4 regions of the Exiguobacterium sp. s59 genome follow, and region 2 is predicted to be linked to each of the others. Evidence: predicted binding sites of a transcription regulator. Region 2 holds the regulator's gene; each other region holds the start of a gene.
What was found. The regulator Rex, encoded in region 2, represses fermentation and respiration genes when NADH is low (regulators of the CRP and FNR family bind a similar motif). The targets are predictions, from matches to a motif close to TTGTGAAATATTTCACAA.

Region 1 (4,624 bases), on a different contig from region 2:
GAAAAAGAATATAAGGCGTTGATGCGTCGTTTCAAGTCTGAAGACGTGCCGTTCTCGGTCAGCGTCATCGACATGGACTGGCACGTGACTGACATTCCAGAAGAGTACGGGAGTGGTTGGACGGGGTACTCGTGGAATAAAAACTTGTTCCCTGAGCCGAAGCGTTTCCTCAAGTGGTTGAAAGACGAGGGGATGATGGTGACACTGAACCTGCATCCCGCCGACGGGGTCCGTGCGTTTGAAGATCAATATGCAGCGATGGCTGAGGCGATGGGGGTCAATCCGGAATCGGGGGACCGCATCCCGTTTGATTTTTCAGACAAGCGATTCATTCAAGCGTATTTTGAACAGATGCATCATCCACATGAAGCGGACGGCGTTGATTTTTGGTGGATTGACTGGCAACAAGGATCGACGTCGAAGATGGAAGGACTCGATCCGTTATGGATGCTGAATCATTATCACGCCATCGATATCGCCCGTGACGGCAAACGTCCACTCATTTTCTCTCGATACGCAGGACCGGGAAGCCATCGTTACCCAGTTGGATTCTCGGGAGACACGATCATCTCGTGGGCATCACTCGCTTTCCAGCCGTATTTCACGGCAACAGCCACAAATATCGGCTACGGATGGTGGAGTCATGACATTGGAGGGCATCATCGTGGTAAAAAAGACGATGAGCTCGCCGCGCGTTGGGTCGCATATGGGGTGTTTAGTCCGATCATGCGTCTCCATTCGACGTTCAGTACGTTCAACGGAAAAGAGCCTTGGCGTTTCGGAATGGAAGCCGAACAGTCGATGAAGCGATTTTTACGACTGCGCCACCAACTCATTCCGTACTTGTATACGATGAACTATCGCAATCATGCCGACTCATTGCCGCTCGTGCTACCGATGTATATCGAACACCCTGATGACGACGTGGCTTATGAGGTGGCGAATCAGTTTTATTTCGGAAGTGAACTCATCGTCTCCCCAATCGTTACGCCGATGGACCGACAGCTTCACGTCGCCAGTGCGAACGTGTGGTTGCCAAAAGGAGAATGGTTCGACTTCTTCACGGGACATCGTTATGAAGGGGACAAGTCGATTCGGGTGTTCCGTGGACTTGAGGAACAACCGGTCTTCGCCAAAGCCGGTGCGATCATCCCGATGATGCCGCATGAACCGCATGCGAACAATACGGGGAATCCGAGTGATCTCGAAGTACTCGTCTTCCCAGGTGCCTCGAACACGTTCACGATGTACGAAGATGACGGGGAGAGTCGGGATTATGAGAAAGGCGCGTCTCTCGAAACAACGTTCACGCTCGATTGGGAAGCGCGTACGCTCCACATCGAGACGTCGGGTGATTTGACACTCGTGCCGGCGGATCGGACGTTGACGATTCTTGTCCGTGGGGTCGTCGGGGAAGGGGACTATGATGCGGAGACGCAAACGTTACACATCCCACTCGGTGAATGGAAACAGGAACAGACCGTGACACTTCCTGTCGAAGTGACGCAGAACGCACATCGACTCGACCGACTCTATCGGTTCTTAGACCGTGCTGAAATCGCCTATGATTTAAAAGATCGCCTGTATCAGATGGCGACGACAAAGACACGTCTCGAGGCATGGTTGTTTGACCTTCATGCGTTAGAACTCGAGCGTGATTTGCAGGATGCACTGTTGGAACTCATGCTGGACTGAAAAAGGGGGGGCGACCCCCTTTTGTCATGTCAGAAAACTGTCGGAATTAGAAAGCGCTTTCAATAAAAATCCCATTATACTGAGGATAGAAGAGTAGAAAAGAGGGGATGCACATGCGACACATGTGGACGATTGACGATTTACGGCAGTTGACGCTATTCGCGACATGTCCGAGTCGAACGCTTGAACAGCTGATTCCGCACGTCTATTGCCGAACGTATCGGAAAGGGCAACTGTTGTTCATGGAAGGGGATCCGCGAGAACGTGTCTATTTCTTGATGAGCGGTTACGTCAAACTCGAACGGATGAACGAGAATGCGACCCATCATTATGCCGACTATGTGAAACCGAAACAATTTTTTCCTTACAACGGTTTATTCACGGAGGAAGACTATCGTCATACGGCCGAGGCCGTGACGGACATTGAGGTCATCTATATCCCGACGGATCGATTTGAGCGGTTCGTGTCCACGCAGTCGAGCATGTTGCTCTATATCATCAGCCAGATGAACCGGATTCTCGATCTGCATGAGCGTCGTGTCCAAGAAATCATCACGCCAAGCGCGAAAGAGCGTGTCATCAATACGCTCCATTTCTTAATTGAAGATTTAGGAGAGCCTGACGAGCAAGGCGTTCGTGTCCGCTGCCCATTCACTGCGATCGAACTCTCTCGTTTGTCCGGAACGTCCCGGGAGACGGTTTCGACGATTTTAGCCAAACTCCGAAAAGAAGATGTGCTTCGCATGGATGCCCATCAACTCGTCATCGGGCATCCTGAATATTTTGAACAAGACAGCGATTGACGCCACTCAGATGATGGCGTCTTTTACATACTCAAACGAGCGGAGCGTTCGCTTCAAAACGTAGCATATTGTATAATTAGTGATGAATCTCACAAAGCAATGGAATTGTAAATAGAGAAAGGATGAATGCAGTGAAACGACTGCAAGCCCTTGCTTTCGCTGAAAGAAGTCATATCATCGGACTCGTGTTGTCTGCGATCATGATTGGACTATCGATTTTAGCGCAAGCGTATTTAATCGTCGACATCGTCGACCGAATTTTCTTGAAAGATGAATCATTCGAAGCCATCCTTCCGGCATTGGTGTGGCTCGTTGTCGCTTTGTTGGCGCGAGCACTCTTCGGCTACGTATCGGGACGAATCGGTGCGAGTTTGTCCGAAAAAGCAAAACAGGCATTACGCCTACAATTGTTGGATCGGTATGCCACGAGCCCGGTCGAATCGTCCTTGACGGGTCAGTCCGGGAAAAAGGTCAGCGTGTTCATGGATGCAGTTGATGAGGTGGACGCTTACTTTAGCCAATACTGGCCACAAGTCATCCAAACATCGATTATCCCGCTTCTTATTTTGGTCGTCGTCTTCAGCCAACACTGGATCTCAGGAGTCATCATGATGGTGACGGCACCGTTCATCCCGCTGTTCTTCATCATCATCGGGATTGCGACCCAGAAAAAATCGGAAGAACAAATGGAGAAGATGAACCAATTCTCCGGTAAGTTTTTAGATGTGTTACAAGGATTGACGACGCTCAAGCTTTACAATCGCACCGAGCAAGAAGCGAAGGCGATTGAGAAGAGTAGCCTCGACTTTCGGGATGCGACGATGGTCGTCTTAAAGACGGCGTTCTTATCGGGACTCATGCTCGAATTTATCTCGATGCTCAGTACCGGTGTCGTGGCGTTAGAGGTCGCCTTACAGATGGTCGTTTGGGAGAACCTGACGTTCTTCTCTGGCTTCTTGATTCTCGTGTTGGCGCCGGAGTATTATTTGGCGATTAAAGATTTAGGAAGTGCCTTCCATACGGGACGTGGAAGTATGGGTGCGGCAGAAAGAATCTTTGACGTACTAGACGCCCCGGATGATCGCATCGAATGGGGATCGAAGTCACTTCGTTCACGGACACCGGACCTTGAGCTGGAAGATGTGTCTTTCGAATATGTAGGCGGACGCTTTGCGCTTCAGCCGTTGAGCGGTCGGATTCCTTCTGGCACCCATCTGGCCTTAGTCGGCGCAAGCGGGTCCGGGAAGACGACAGTGCTCAACGTCATTTCCGGACTCTTGCAAGTGAAGTCGGGACGCGTCCTCGTAGACGGTGAGCCACTTCATTCGTTTGACGAGTCCGTCTGGTATGGAAACATTGCCTATATCTCACAAAACCCTTATCTATTTGCCGGGACGCTTGCCGATAATATCGCATTAGGCGAAAAAGCCGACGAGCTCGCGTTACAAGAAGCAGCAGATGCGGCAGGACTTTCTGAGGTGATCGACCAGTTACCGAATGGAATCTGGACGGAGCTTGGAGAAGGCGGGTTCGGTCTGTCAGGCGGTGAGCGACAACGTCTCGCACTCGCCCGAGCGTTCTTTAAACGACCAGGCATCCTACTGTTCGATGAACCGACGACCGGTCTCGATTTGAAGACCGAGCAGATTGTGAGGCGTTCAATCGCTGAGCTGTCAAAAGAGGCAACGTTGATCACGGTGGCACACCGTCTGCATACAATCAAAGAGGCAGATATGATTTGGTTTATGGAGGATGGGAAGCGCATCGCAGAAGGGACGCATGACGCGTTGCTCGCTGTTCCAGAGTATGCGGAACTATTTGCGCTTCAGAAAGGAGTGAGCCGATGAACTCGCTTTGGACAATCACAAAATGGATGATGCGTGAGAAGAAAGATATCCTTCTCTCCATCTTCTTTGGATATGCAGCTGGGATCGCGGCGGTCGCCTTGTTTGCGGCAAGTGGATACCTCGTATCACGTGCGGGTCTCGTCCCGCCGCTGTATGCGCTCATGGTACCTGTCGTCCTCATCAAACTGTTCGGGGTCATTCGGGCAGGCAGTCGTTATCGGGAGCGTCTCGCGTCACACCGAGCAACGTTTACGATTTTGAGCGAGCTACGTGTCCGTT
Region 2 (4,624 bases):
AAGCTTTCGGCTGTCGATAGTTCTCGCGATGCCATGTATTGATGCGGCTCACGATAAACACAAGGAGGGCGAGAATCCACATGAAGAGCGTCTCTTCATAGAAGTGAGCCCACACCGAGCCGGGCGCATAGAACGTATGAACGGTCACATCGACCGGCCAGACGACGATACGGATGAAGAGCGTGCTCATGAGAAGGCCACTGAAAAGACTGAGTAGAATCCCTGGCCACGTCTGAATGATGAAGCCAATCACGACCGGTAAAAAGTAAAAGAGAATAGACGGGACGATCGTCGATTCGCCTCGGATGAGTTCAGACACGAACTCGGTTCCGGTCGGCACAATGTAGGCCAGTCCCGTGAGGAACGCTTGGATGAACTCGATTCGCATGGCACGGGTACGCATCATGTATGGAGTTCCTCCCATTCCGCATAGAGAGCTGTGATCGATTCTTTCGCTGCGTCTGATTCGGTCGACAACTCCTGGGCGCGGGCGAAGTCGTTGAAAACATCCGGTTCACAGAGCAATTGTTCAATTTCATCAAGGCGGTTCTCATGTTGCTCAATCGCAAGTTCGATCTCTTCGATGCGCTGTTTGATCCGACGCTCTTCCCGTTGCTGCTCTTTGTCGGCACGCTGTTTCTTCACGACGACCTGCTTCGTCTCTTCACGAGCGAGACGCGCGAGTTCTTCGAGTTCTTCTTTCTTCTCGACGTAATACGAGTAGTCCCCGAGATACTCGTCGATGCCGTTCGGCGTGATTTCTAACACACGTGTCGCGAGTCGGTCAATGAAGTATCGGTCGTGTGAGACAAAGAGGATCGTACCTGGGTAGTCGAGGAGCGCGTTCTCTAAAATCATCTTCGAGTCGAGGTCCAAGTGATTCGTCGGCTCATCTAAGATGAGCAGGTTCGGCTGCTCGAGCTTTAATTTGGCCAACGTGAGACGTGCCCGTTCGCCACCAGAGAGTTCGTGGACGCGCTTCATGACATCATCGCCGCTGAAGAGGAATTGTCCGAGAAGACTCCGGACTTCCTGTTCGCGCATGAGTGGCCAGTCATTCCAAATCTCGTCGATGACACGGTTCGCGTCGGACAAGTTTTGCTGTTCCTGATCGTAGTAGCCGATCTCGACGCCGGTCCCGTAGCGAATCTCGCCAGTGAGGGCGGCTTGCTGTTTCGTCAACACTTTAAGTAATGTCGACTTACCGACCCCGTTCGGACCGACGAGGGCGACCGATTCACCGCGTTGTAGCTGGAAGCGAAGATGTTGGGCGATTGCGTCCTCATATCCGATGGCGAGGTCACTCGCGCTCAATACATCGTTTCCGCTTTGGCGTTTGATGGAGAAGGAAAGGACGGCACTGCGCTCGTCACCATCTGGAGCATCGAGGCGGTCGACTTTCTCGAGACGCTTCCGCACGCTTTGCGCACGTTTCGTCGTTGTCGCCCGAGCGATGTTTCGCTGAATGAAGTCCTGCATCTTGGCAATCTCTTCTTGCTGCGACTCAAACTGCTTCTTTTCTTGTTCGTAGAGGGCGGCCTTCTGCTCGAGATACTTCGTATAGTTCCCGACGAAACGGCGGCTGCGGTGACGCGACAGCTCATAGACGACCGAGACGACACGGTCGAGGAAGTACCGGTCGTGGGAGACGATGAGGACGGCGCCTTTATAGCCGCTCAAGTACTTCTCAAGCCAGGCGAGCGTCTCGATGTCCAAATGGTTCGTCGGCTCGTCCAAGATGAGTAGGTCGGGACTTTGAAGGAGCATCTTCGCCAAGGCGAGGCGTGTCCGTTGTCCACCGGAGAGTGTGTCGATGCGACGTTCGAAATCGTCCGGATAGAAACGCATTCCATGGAGGACCGAGCGGATCGTTGCTTCATATTGATATCCGCCACGTTCTTTGAACGTATGCTGCTCTTCATCATAAGAAGAGAGGAGACGTTCGTACGCCGCAGCGTCATTTAAAATCCGTTCCGAGCCCATATCTGCTTCCATGCGACGGAGCGTCTTTTCTTGCTCGATTAAGCCCGTGAAGACGGTGAGCATCTCGTTCCAAATGGTCTCATCGGATTCTAGCCCTGAGTCTTGGGCGAGATAGCCGATCGTGACGTCTTTCGGCTTCATGATGTCCCCAGAGTCATAGTTATATTCACCAGCGATGACCTTCAAAAGCGTCGACTTACCGGCCCCGTTACGACCGACGAGGGCGACGCGTTCGCCTTCTTGGATTTCGAGTTTTACGTTTTCTAAAATCGGCTCAACGCCGAAGGATTTGGATAAGTTATTGACTTGCAGTAGGATCAAGTGAAAAAACCCCTTTCTCTCTATTTAGTATACTGTATTTTTCAGCGATTTTAGGTATATTCGTTGAGTGGTCATGTGAATTCGTTTACAATCAAGGTGTATGAAATTCAGATTCGTTTGTAACGTGTCGTAAAAAGGAGGCTCTTTCCGTTGAGTCAAAACGAACCAAAGATTCCACAAGCGACAGCCAAACGGTTGCCACTATACTATCGATTTATTCAAAGCCTGCATGCGTCAGGGAAACAACGTGTCTCTTCAGCAGAACTGAGTGAGGCGGTCAAGGTCGATTCGGCTACGATTCGCCGTGATTTCTCGTACTTCGGTGCGCTCGGTAAAAAGGGATATGGCTATAACGTGCAGTATCTGTTAGACTTTTTCCGAAAGACACTGAATCAGGACGAGATTACGAATGTCGCCTTGGTCGGGGTCGGTCACCTTGGGACGGCATTCGTCAACTATAACTTCCTTAAAAACAATAACACACATATCGTCGTCGGGTTCGACGCAGACGAGACAAAAGTCGGCACGACGATGTCAGGCGTCCCAATTCATCACGTCGATGAGATGGAACAGATTATGGAGCAAAACAAGATTGACGTCGCGATTTTGACGGTACCTTCTGCCTATGCGCAGTCCGTCGCAGACGACTTGGTGCGTTTCGGCATCAAGGGCATCTTGAACTTCACACCGGCACGACTTACCGTACCGGACACGGTTCGCGTTCATCACATCGATTTGTCGATTGAGCTGCAGTCACTCATTTACTTTATGCAACACTATCCAACCGCTGAGGGGGTCCATCAATAATGGAATTACTAGCATCATCACTCGTCGTCGGAATTCCGGGTGGGGCGAGTCTATTCATCATCGCCATCATCGCGCTCATCATCTTCGGACCGAAGAAATTACCGGAGTTTGGTCGCGCGGCCGGACAGACGCTTCGTGAGTTCAAAAATGCAACGAACGGCATGATGAACGAGCACGACGAGAACGACAAGAAAGCTATCGAAAAGAAAGAGCAGTAAGCCATGAATCATCAACCTGATCAAGAGCGGGAACTTACCGATCACTTGACAGAGCTGCGAAGACGACTGATGCTATCTGCATTTGTCGTCTTTGCCTTCTTTTTGATGGCTTTGCCGAGTGTCAAATATGTGCTCGCGTACTTGCAAGAAGATCTCGTCGAACGCGGGCTCGAACTGAACGCCTTTGGGGTCGCGGACCCGCTCATGATTTACTTGAACTTGGCGCTCATCATCGGCCTGATTGCGGCGAGCCCATTCCTACTGTATCAAGTGTGGGCGTTTGTCGCACCCGGTCTGCATCCGAATGAACGGAAAGGCACCCTTGCCTATATCCCGATCATCTTCGGATTGTTCTTGATCGGTCTTGCGTTCGCCTACTACTGGTTGTTCCCGCTCGTCCTCGACATCTCGACGGACCTCGGGCAAGACCTCGGACTCGAACAAATCATCGGTGCGAACAATTACTTCACGTTCTTGTTGCAACTGACGATCCCGTTCGGTCTATTGTTCCAATTGCCGGTTGTGACGATGTTCTTGACCCGGATTGGTGTCGTGACACCGTACTTCTTATCGAAGATTCGTAAGTATGCGTACTTCGCGCTATTCGTAGTCGCGGCATTCATCACACCGCCGGATTTGACATCGCACCTCATGGTATCATTGCCACTCTTCTTCCTATATGAAATCAGTTTATCGATTTCACGCGTCGCCTACAAAGGAGTACTGCGTCGGGAGAAAGAAGCGATGGTGCAAGAACAGATGGATTTAATGAAACAGATGAATGAGAAATAAGCATCGTTCCGTAAATGGGACGATGCTTTTTTATGTGCACTACACTATAGTTCAATTGGAAGTTCATACTGTTCAAATTTTAGACACTTTTACGTGAAATAGTGAGCATAGTCATTGAATCCTATATTGTGAAATAGTACACTAAGGTCAAGAATTAAATGTGATATTTATCACAATGTGAAAAGAAACGTACGGTCTAACATAAAAGGAGAGACGACTCATATGAAAATCGCAGTCATCGGATGTACACACGCAGGAACAGCAGCTGTCAAAGGGTTACTCGCAAAGCACGACAATCTCGACATCACCGTTTACGAGCGGAACGACAACGTCAGCTTCCTCTCATGTGGGATTGCGCTCCACGTCGGTGGGGTCGTCCAACGTGCAGAAGAATTATTCTACTCATCTCCACGTGAACTTGAAGAACTCGGAGCGACAATGCGGATGAAACATGACGTCTTATCCATCGATGTCGAAGCGAAGACGGTCCACGCCAAAAATCT
Region 3 (4,624 bases), on a different contig from region 2:
GGAGGTCCGAGCGTCTTCATAAAGAGGGAGCGATCACGAAGTCCAAAATAGAGTAGCGCGCCGACCAGACCAAATAATGCTCCTGATGCCCCGGCTGAAATCGATTCACTGAACGCATACGATGCCGTCGTCGCTAGAATGCCACCAACCACGTATATGATAAAAAACCGGATCGACCCATACATCCGTTCAACGAGCGGACCAAGTGACCAGAGCGCAAACATATTGATGGCAAAGTGAAACCATCCGATATGCAAAAACATCGGCGTAATCAACCGCCACCACTCCCCCTCGTCGATGAGTGGGTTCACTTTCGCACCGAATGCAATCAAAGTGTTCGGATCGAGCGTCGAACCGACGGATTCAGCCAGCCACATGACTAAAAACGTAATGAACATCAACCCGTACACTACTTGTGGTTTTCCGAACGAGAATCGTTTCTTTAACTCCGCTTTCTTCTTTTTATCCATTGCGACCGCGAGCATTCGAAAACGATCGTCTTCCATCGTAGGGCTACATATCGAGCGAGATAACGTCACTCTCGCTGGAATCGGGAAAGTCATGCTCTCAATCCGCTCTTCATCGACAAGACGTTCACCATATATATGAAGCGTCAATCGCTTTCGCCCGATTCGAGATAGACGAAATGCGCCCAGGATGGCGTTCACATCGGTACTGACATGATTCGCCCACGCTTTTTCAGTTTGAACGTATAGGTCATAGCGGTCACCTGCTTTTGTATCAAACAAGATGACCGCACGAGACGGCTCTAAGATCCCTTCGATTCGGCCACCTTCCTCGACCGCCTGATAAATATCTTCCCAAAAGCATGTCGCCACCAATACCCCTCCTCTCTTATTCTATTGTAAATCACGTGACATCTCACCACAAAGTCGTGACTTGTTTCAAACGTACAAAAAACCCGCAACCTCTACGGCTACGGGTAAATCAGTATTTAGATTACAAGACAGGCTCCATCGTTTTCATGAGGACATTCGCAGAATGTTGCATTTTTTGATGCTCTTCTTCTGACAATTCAATCTCAACGACTTCACGCACACCTTGACGGTTGATGATGGCCGGTACCCCGATATGAATATCGTGTAATCCGTATTCCCCATCGAGGTGAGCACCGACTGTCAACAACGTGTTTTCATTACGAAGAACCGCTTTGACAAGGCGAAGTAATCCGAGTCCGATAGCATAGTATGTCGCACCTTTACGTTCGATGATGTGATAAGCCGCATCACGTACGTTCACATAAATGTCCTCAAGGTCTTGCCAGTTATATTCATCATGCTCTTCAAGCAACTGTTCAACAGACTTCCCGTAAATTCGGGCATTGCTCCATGCAGCGAACTCGGTATCACCATGTTCACCCATGATGTAGGCATGACAGTTACGTGGGTCGACGTTGAAATAATCGCCGAGCATGTAACGTAAACGAGACGTATCAAGCACTGTACCGGATCCGAAGACGCGATGTTTTGGAAGTCCAGAATATTTCCATGCCAAATGTGTCATAATGTCGACTGGGTTTGAGGCAATAATGATGATACCATCAAAGCCAGAATCCATAATGTCTGAAATCATCGATTTCATGATCTTCGCATTTTTTTCAACGAGGTCAAGACGAGTCTCCCCTGGACGTTGTGGTGCACCTGCAGTAATGACGACGATATCTGCTACACCACAGTCTGCGTAGTCTCCTGCCCAAACACGCATTGGTGAAGATGCGAACGAGACACCGTGGTTCAAGTCCATCGCTTCCCCTTCTGCTTTTGCCTTGTTGATGTCAATGATGACAAGCTCTTCACAAAGACTTGCTGTCGTTAACTGGTATGCGAAGCTCGCTCCAACTGCCCCTGCCCCTACGAGTGCAACGCGCGTTACTTTAGCATGATTTAATGTTTCCATATTGTTTCTCCACCCTTCGAACAATCTGTTTCATGTATTTGTTATCTCTGTTACAACAAGATTGTAACATCATTCACAAACCCTAACTACAGCGGAAACCGTTTTCACTTTGGCAATATTGTGACAACTTTCACATTCATTTGAAACATCTTCATTTCCTGTACTACCCTCATCCGAACACGAAAAAACAAATCATCGCTGCTCCAAACACGGACAAAAAATTGACTGCATCGTTTCCAAGAACCCGCCATCCCGACACATATGTTGTCGGAACTTGATGATGAATGTTCTTCTCGGTCAACTTCCCACACACCGTACAGCGAAACTTTCGTTGTACCGTTGCACCGAGCAATGTGTCGATAACGCTTCCACTTAGTCCGATTCCCCAAAGTGCCAATAGTAATGCCAAGTCTAATTCGACAAACAAAAGAGACGAGCAGACAATCATAAATGCGCCTAATACCGACATGACCGTTCCAAATGTTGAGACTGCGCCACTCGTTCCCGGCTCAACTTCCCTGAACGAGAACATGAACCGAGGTTTACGTTTTGCGAGGACACCGAATTCAGATCCCCACGTGTCACTCGTCGCTGCTGCAATGGACACGATGTACATGTATAGATAGACGACATCGTCCGTCAGCAAATAACCGAGGGCACAAAGTATCCCTACCCCTCCATTAGCTAACACTTGGATGGCGTCTCGAGCCCCCGTTTTCTCGACGATTTCATCCACACTTACTTTATCGCGAGATCGATATTTTGATGCGAGAGAAGACGTCGAGAAGAAGACGCCAAGTAAATAAAGTCCGAACCACCCAAACGACAACCCAATCAATACCCCTGTTATCACCGTCAAGATTGCTCCTGAGAGCGTTAAGGAGCGCAACCGATATCCGAGAAAGGCGACGATACAAGTTACAACAAATATGGCGAACATTGAATCATCTCCTTTTCTGTCACAATCCACTGCACAGGAAGATCGTGTGGTTCTGTCGGCACTTGATCGACAAGTTGAACGGAATACGCTAACGAAACCGTTATCCCTTCATATGTACGTAAAAAGCGGTCATAGTATCCTCCACCCCAACCAATACGGTATCCCGATCGGTCAAATACCCTTCCCGGTACAAGACATAAGTCGATTGCTTGAGTCGTCTGTGGAGTGGTCGGCTCCAAAATATTCATGACACCCGTCTCGAGATCATTCACAGAATGAATGATATGAAACGTCAACCCTTGTCCCGTTACTTTCGGGACGCACACCGTTTTTCCTGCTTCAAACGCCTCATGAATGATTGGGGACGTATCAATTTCGAGCGGAAGTGAAGAGGTCAACGCAATTGTCTGGCTTTCCTTCCATATATCTGTCGAGAACAACCGTTGATGGATGGATTGATCGACATGTGGTCGATTATTAATTTGCTTAATAGATTGATGGACAGTCTGTCTTAACGCTGCTTTTTCTTCCACAACGCATTCCTCCTTACAAAAAAAGCCGCCACATATGTGACGGCCGGTCCCTTATTACTTCACTTCGCGGTAAAGCGTGTGACGACGGAGACGTGGGTTGTATTTGCGCAACTCAAGGCGCTCAGGGTTGTTACGTTTGTTTTTCTTCGTGATGTACGTGCGATCGCCTGTTTCTGTGCAAGCTAATGTAATTTTAACGCGCATTTCTTTCACTCCCATCTTAATGATGTTGTATCAAGTGCTTTTGCTTTACAGTCTAAGCATACTCAATTATCCTACCAAGTTTCTTGTGAAAAAGCAAGATTATTTCACGTTCTTTTTCATTGATTCCTGTCCATATGGAGAAGTTTCAAGGGGTAGGCATGTGTTGACATTCTCGCTTACCTTATACCATTGTTCTAGGTCATGCATCGAGAGCTCTTCGCCGACATATACGCACTCCGCTGCAGAGAACACACTGTTTTCAATTCGATGGATCGCATCGAACAAACCACCATGACCGTGCGGGTTACGTGTCGCTTCAAAGGACAACATAGTTGAGTATAACGGAAGCGCAAGGGATTGCGCAAGTTCTCTTGCAGCAGGAATCGTCATCCAATCAAAATGATGAATCACTTTGAACGATACTCGTTTTGAAAGTTCATGAACGAGTTTTACATACGCAATATTTTGTGTGGCGACCTGATTCATGACGTGCTCTAAAAATGGGCTAGTCGGACGGACCCGATATACATGAACGTTTCCATGTCGTTCGTATTCCGGCAACTCATCGTGATACGGTGTCAACACATAGACGGTTTCTCCCTCATTCGCTCTCGCCTCTACTTCCTCGACGACACGATGCCCAAGTCCACCGACGATATGACCGTGATATTCCGGTGTGATCATGAGAATTGCCGGATCTTCTACATCCCGCTCAGTCGTCACATAATAATCGTGAGGAGACAGGAATGAATCGACATCAAGGTCTTCGTCTTGTAGGAATGGGTACGCCGCATAATGATCATCGAGCAGTTCACTTGATACCCCACCTTGATAAAGCGCCGTCTCAAGTTCGGCAAAGAGGCGTGTATGATCACGGAAGCGCTCAGCCGCATATTGTGCCGTCGTTTGACCATCTAAGATAAACGCCCAGTCACTTGATACAGCTAACACATAATGGCGAATCAATTGCTTTAAGGCACGATTCGTCAAATCAGACTGATCACGATAATCGGCTACGTCTTTGACAAGC
Region 4 (4,624 bases), on a different contig from region 2:
TCTCCTCAAACTCTAGCTTTTCCACCAGCGACTGCAGTTCAGCCTCTTTTGGATCGGTCAATAACTGTTGCATCGATACATCTAATCGACTGGCAAGTTCTCGCAAACTGCGCATTGATGCTTCTGCTTTCCCGTTCTCAATCATACTGAGCATCGATTTTGTGACAATCCCTTCCGCCAATTGCGTTTGGGTCATTTTTTTCTGTTTTCGTAACGCTTTAATTCGTTCACCAATCATATGCCACCTCATTAAGTTAAATTACATTGAACTTTATGTTTACATTTCACTCAATTACCTTTATGCTAATGTTAAATCACATTTAACTATTTTGCAAAGGAGTGCTTTTGATGAAATTCTTTTCTTCCAATTTATCAATTTTATTACTCGGTAAATTTATGTCTCTGTTTGCATCCAACTTATTTACGTTCGTGGCAGGATTAACGGTGTTGACGACGACTGGATCTGGACTGCAATTCGCATTCGTCTTACTTGCAGGAACATTGCCGCGCGTTCTTTTGTCACCATTTGCCGGCGCTTATGCGGATAAGCTTGACCGAAAACGAGTCATCATTAGGATGGAGTCTTTGAATGGAGGATTATTTTTACTCGCAGGGATTGCAAGCTTGATTTGGACGTTTGAAGCACCTGCCTTTTATGTCATCACCTTCTTCTTATCCATCGTCTCCACGTTCTTATCGGTCACGATCTCGAGTTCGATTCCACTTCTTTTTAAAGAAGAAGAACTTCAACGCGCCAACTCCCTTATCCAAAGCATCATTTCCATCTCAAGTATCGGTACACCGCTTCTTGCCGGAGCACTGTTTAAACTCATACCGATTCCAGCTTTTTTATTCAGCTCAGCCCTATTCTTTATGATTGCCGCCTTGCTTGCCTCTCGACTCAAATTCCATCAGAAAGAGGTTGCTCCAACCGAACAATCCACCTGGGAAGATGTACGGTCTGGTCTCTCTTATTTAAAACAGCAACCGGTCTTATGGACAGTCGCCGTCTTAGCTGCATTTTTGAACTTCTTTTTCGTCGCGTCAGAAGTGTTGTTCCCGATTGCAGCTTTACAAGAGGTCGGTGTGTCGCCGTTTCAGTTCGGGCTACTTGAAAGCATGGTTGCCATTGGTTTTTTAGTCGCTTCTTTACTTCACGCCTTGCCGTTATTCAATATCAAACATCGCCTGTCGACTATGCGCTCTGCACTGACCATACTTAGCGTTCTATTCGTCGGCCCTGCCATTCCATTATATTTTAACTTCAACGTCTTCACTTCGATTTTCTTTTTTGCGATGTTCGCTTTACTGAGTGGTTTCTTTATCGTACGTGTCAACATTCCAGTTCAATTGCTCTTACAAACGAATACGGACCCTAACTATTTAGGTCGCGTGATCGGGGTACTCGAGTCACTTGCGATGGGCATCACGCCAATCGGATTCATCCTATTCGGGGTATTGAGTGACCTTGTTCCGGTCGCTCATCTATACACCGCCTGTATGATTGGTCTACTCTTATGTACATTCACACTCACCTATCGCATCCGTCACGATATCCAAGCAGAACGAGCAGAAGTCCAGTCGATCGAACGCATCTCGTAACGAAAAAAGACATCGAACGAATCAGTTCGATGTCTTCTCTGTTGACGGGAGTACCCGTTTTTCTAATAAAAATGGTCCGAATGGGATGACCGATGCCATGACGGCAAGCGTCAGAACTTTGAAGCCCCAACGGAAGCGCCATGCCATGTAAACGGCTGCGAGCACGTAAGCAACAAACAAGAAACCATGTGCAGCGCCGACGATGCTGACCGCGAGTGGAATACCCGCCATATATTTCAGTGGCATCGCGATGAACAGTAACAACAAGAAGGACACACCTTCTGTGTAGCCAAGCCATTTAAAATGAGTCGTAGTCATATGCGTTCTCCTTTATCTCTGTAGGCTATATCTATCGTAGCCGAAACATGAGAGGTTTGTCACAGGAGAGTGCATAAAAGTTACGAGGCTATTTGACGATTTGGTGAACGATGCAATACTTTTGTTTCGACGAAGTTGCGAAGGAACAAGCCATCGACTCCGATTTTTCCTGCGTTATGTCCAGCAACCAAAATCAATACAGATACGATCAACATCGTCGGGTTCGTACTGACCGTCCCTGAGAGCAAGAACGCCATGTTCATGACAAGACCGAAGAACGCCGCGCTACGTGTGAGTGCACCGAGCAATAACCCTAACCCGACCAAAAATTCACCATAAGGAATAAGGACATCGAATAATCCGGCGTTCGGAATCGCAAAGTTTTCTAAGAATGCAGCCCACCATCCCGCGACGGCTGGATGCTCTCCAGTCGCGAGCGTCACCGCGTTGTTTAAGAAACCTTCCGTTCCAAAGCCACCTGTGATTTTACCCCAACCTGCTGTTAACCAATGATAACCGAGCCATACACGTAACACCGTCAAGATTGCCGTAGCGATGTTATGATTTTGCCAAAATTTCGTGAACATGATGATTCCTCCCTTTCAAGAAGTTGAATAAATGAATAATGTGATTACATTCACAATATAACACCTATGTTCACTATTTCACATATGTATTTTGCTTTGTTCATGATTCGTCCATATGTACGTCACACTCTATTCACATCCAGCAAAAAGACGCCTACTCGAGGCGTCTTTGAGAAGTTTACAATGTTACTTCTTGAGGTGGCTGCCCTTTTTTGTTCATCACACGCATCGATTCTGGTTCGATTTTGAGAATGACCAATTTCGGATCGTCCGGACCATCAAACCAGCCCTCGAGTTTGTCGTTCCACACTTTTTCTTTCATCGATTCATCGTCTGACACAGTCGCTTTACCTAAGATTTCTAAGTAGGTGTCTCCCACTCCATCTCCATCATAACCAATCAAAATATGCGTATATGGATTCTTTTCTAATTCCTCTACCTTATCTGTATCATTCGAGGTTGCTGTATAGAGCGTGAAATCATCATGGAAAAATGTCATGTATCGACTATGGGGCTTCACCTTATATACGGTCGCCATCGTCCCTACATCACTTGAATCTAGGATCTTCAAAGCTGTTTCTTTTGCACTCATTCCAAATTCCTCCTTCATGATTTGTCGCTCGTATACTGTTCCCTCAAACTACACGATTAAACACAAAAAAACCTGCTCGCCGATGCGAGCAGGTATCATATTCCTTAGAAAGGAAGATTAGATTTTTTCAACGTTAGAAGCTTGTGGTCCACGAGCTCCGTCTGTGATTTCGAAAGTTACTTCTTGGCCTTCTTCAAGTGTCTTGAAGCCGTCGCCTTGGATTGCTGAGAAGTGTACGAATACGTCGTCTCCGCCTTCCATTTCGATGAAGCCGTAACCTTTTTCTGAGTTAAACCATTTTACTTTACCTGTGTTCATGAATGAACCCTCCTGAAATAAACGCTATGCGTTATAGTAGTGCCTTACTAGAAAAAACTTGACCAAAAAAAATACAAGCCTCTGGATTATCTAATGAAAAATAATCCCAAGCACTTGTGAATTATGATTCCAGCTATTCTTAATTAAGCACATATTGAATATAACACGACTAGATGCTTCTGTCTAGTAAATACTTCTGATTGCTAAAAAACAAGGTGAAACGGGTACATGCTAGAGAAGATGATGCTAGGAGGATCTATTATGAAAAACGCAAGAGAGCAACAATCAATCGCCTCGATGATCGCTTCTTATTCGGATTGGTCTGAAGACCTGATTCATCAATCACTCGAGTGGCACCGAGCGACACGCGAAAAGTCTTACTCAGCGCAACAACTGTCCATACCTTGCCGAATTCCATTGACGGAACGCATTGCTCCTGTCCAAACATCACTTCCGCTCGAACAAATCGATGGAATCGTTCGTCCTGTTTGGATGCGGCGACTCGATGCGGAATATTTGAATCTGATACAGGTCACGAAACAACGCGTCGACGTGACGGACTATGGGGCCGTCGGAGATGGTAAAACGGATTGTACCCTCGCCTTTCGTCTCGCCCTCCGTTCCAACCGTCGTGTCTTTGTCCCAGCAGGCGTGTATATCGTTCGAGGTATTCGCCTCCCTTCCAACTGTGTGCTAGAAGGTGCCGGTCAAGATGTCACGATTCTAAAACTATCCAATCGTGCCCCAAAGCATCGAAGACTGTTGCGAAACGCCACCCCATTTGCGGGAAATCATCATATCGAGGTATGTCACTTGACGCTCGATTGGAACGTTGCACGATTAGGCGATGTGAAACGTACGACGAGCGGTGACACGACATCGAGCGCTTTGACGTTTGCGCACGTGACGTATGGCTGGGTGCATCACGTGACGGCCAAGAATGCCGGACTACATGCGTTCGATATCACGTCTCCACACTATCATTATCTCGGAGATGGACTCCGCGCCGCAAACGGCAGTCGCTACATCCACCTCGACCACCTCGAGGCGACGAACTATGGCGATGACGGAATCACGACACATCATAGTGATGCTATCTATATTACCAACTGCTATTGTCATCATCCTCATGGTCGAACGCATGCCCTCGGATTCTCAAACTCGAACGGCATTGAAATCGACGACGGATCTCGACATGTCACACTCG

Region 1: the regulator Rex is predicted to act here: its motif matches at 2,576-2,593, upstream of cydD (thiol reductant ABC exporter subunit CydD).
Region 3: the regulator Rex is predicted to act here: its motif matches at 2,036-2,053, upstream of KNO91_RS10290 (L-lactate dehydrogenase).
Region 4: the regulator Rex is predicted to act here: its motif matches at 2,546-2,563, upstream of KNO91_RS11140 (DoxX family membrane protein).

The regions. Positions count from the first base shown of each region.
Region 1 is NZ_JACSKG010000002.1:110,741-115,364, forward strand. It holds gene KNO91_RS03940 (glycoside hydrolase family 31 protein) at 1-1,695, shown strand, start outside; gene KNO91_RS03945 (Crp/Fnr family transcriptional regulator) at 1,809-2,498, shown strand; gene cydD (thiol reductant ABC exporter subunit CydD) at 2,621-4,345, shown strand; gene cydC (thiol reductant ABC exporter subunit CydC) at 4,342-4,624, shown strand, end outside.
Region 2 is NZ_JACSKG010000008.1:40,937-45,560, reverse strand. It holds gene KNO91_RS14160 (hypothetical protein) at 1-406, opposite strand, end outside; gene KNO91_RS14155 (ABC-F family ATP-binding cassette domain-containing protein) at 403-2,304, opposite strand; gene KNO91_RS14150 (redox-sensing transcriptional repressor Rex) at 2,455-3,111, shown strand; gene tatA (twin-arginine translocase TatA/TatE family subunit) at 3,111-3,329, shown strand; gene tatC (twin-arginine translocase subunit TatC) at 3,333-4,121, shown strand; gene KNO91_RS14135 (FAD-dependent oxidoreductase) at 4,344-4,624, shown strand, end outside.
Region 3 is NZ_JACSKG010000004.1:400,639-405,262, forward strand. It holds gene KNO91_RS10285 (rhomboid family intramembrane serine protease) at 1-839, opposite strand, end outside; gene KNO91_RS10290 (L-lactate dehydrogenase) at 961-1,917, opposite strand; gene KNO91_RS10295 (DUF92 domain-containing protein) at 2,087-2,857, opposite strand; gene KNO91_RS10300 (5-formyltetrahydrofolate cyclo-ligase) at 2,836-3,390, opposite strand; gene rpmG (50S ribosomal protein L33) at 3,445-3,609, opposite strand; gene KNO91_RS10310 (1,4-alpha-glucan branching protein domain-containing protein) at 3,694-4,624, opposite strand, start outside.
Region 4 is NZ_JACSKG010000005.1:128,784-133,407, forward strand. It holds gene KNO91_RS11125 (helix-turn-helix domain-containing protein) at 1-238, opposite strand, end outside; gene KNO91_RS11130 (MFS transporter) at 349-1,602, shown strand; gene KNO91_RS11135 (DUF3817 domain-containing protein) at 1,624-1,920, opposite strand; gene KNO91_RS11140 (DoxX family membrane protein) at 2,001-2,507, opposite strand; gene KNO91_RS11145 (pyridoxamine 5'-phosphate oxidase family protein) at 2,686-3,099, opposite strand; gene KNO91_RS11150 (cold-shock protein) at 3,217-3,417, opposite strand; gene KNO91_RS11155 (glycoside hydrolase family 55 protein) at 3,679-4,624, shown strand, end outside.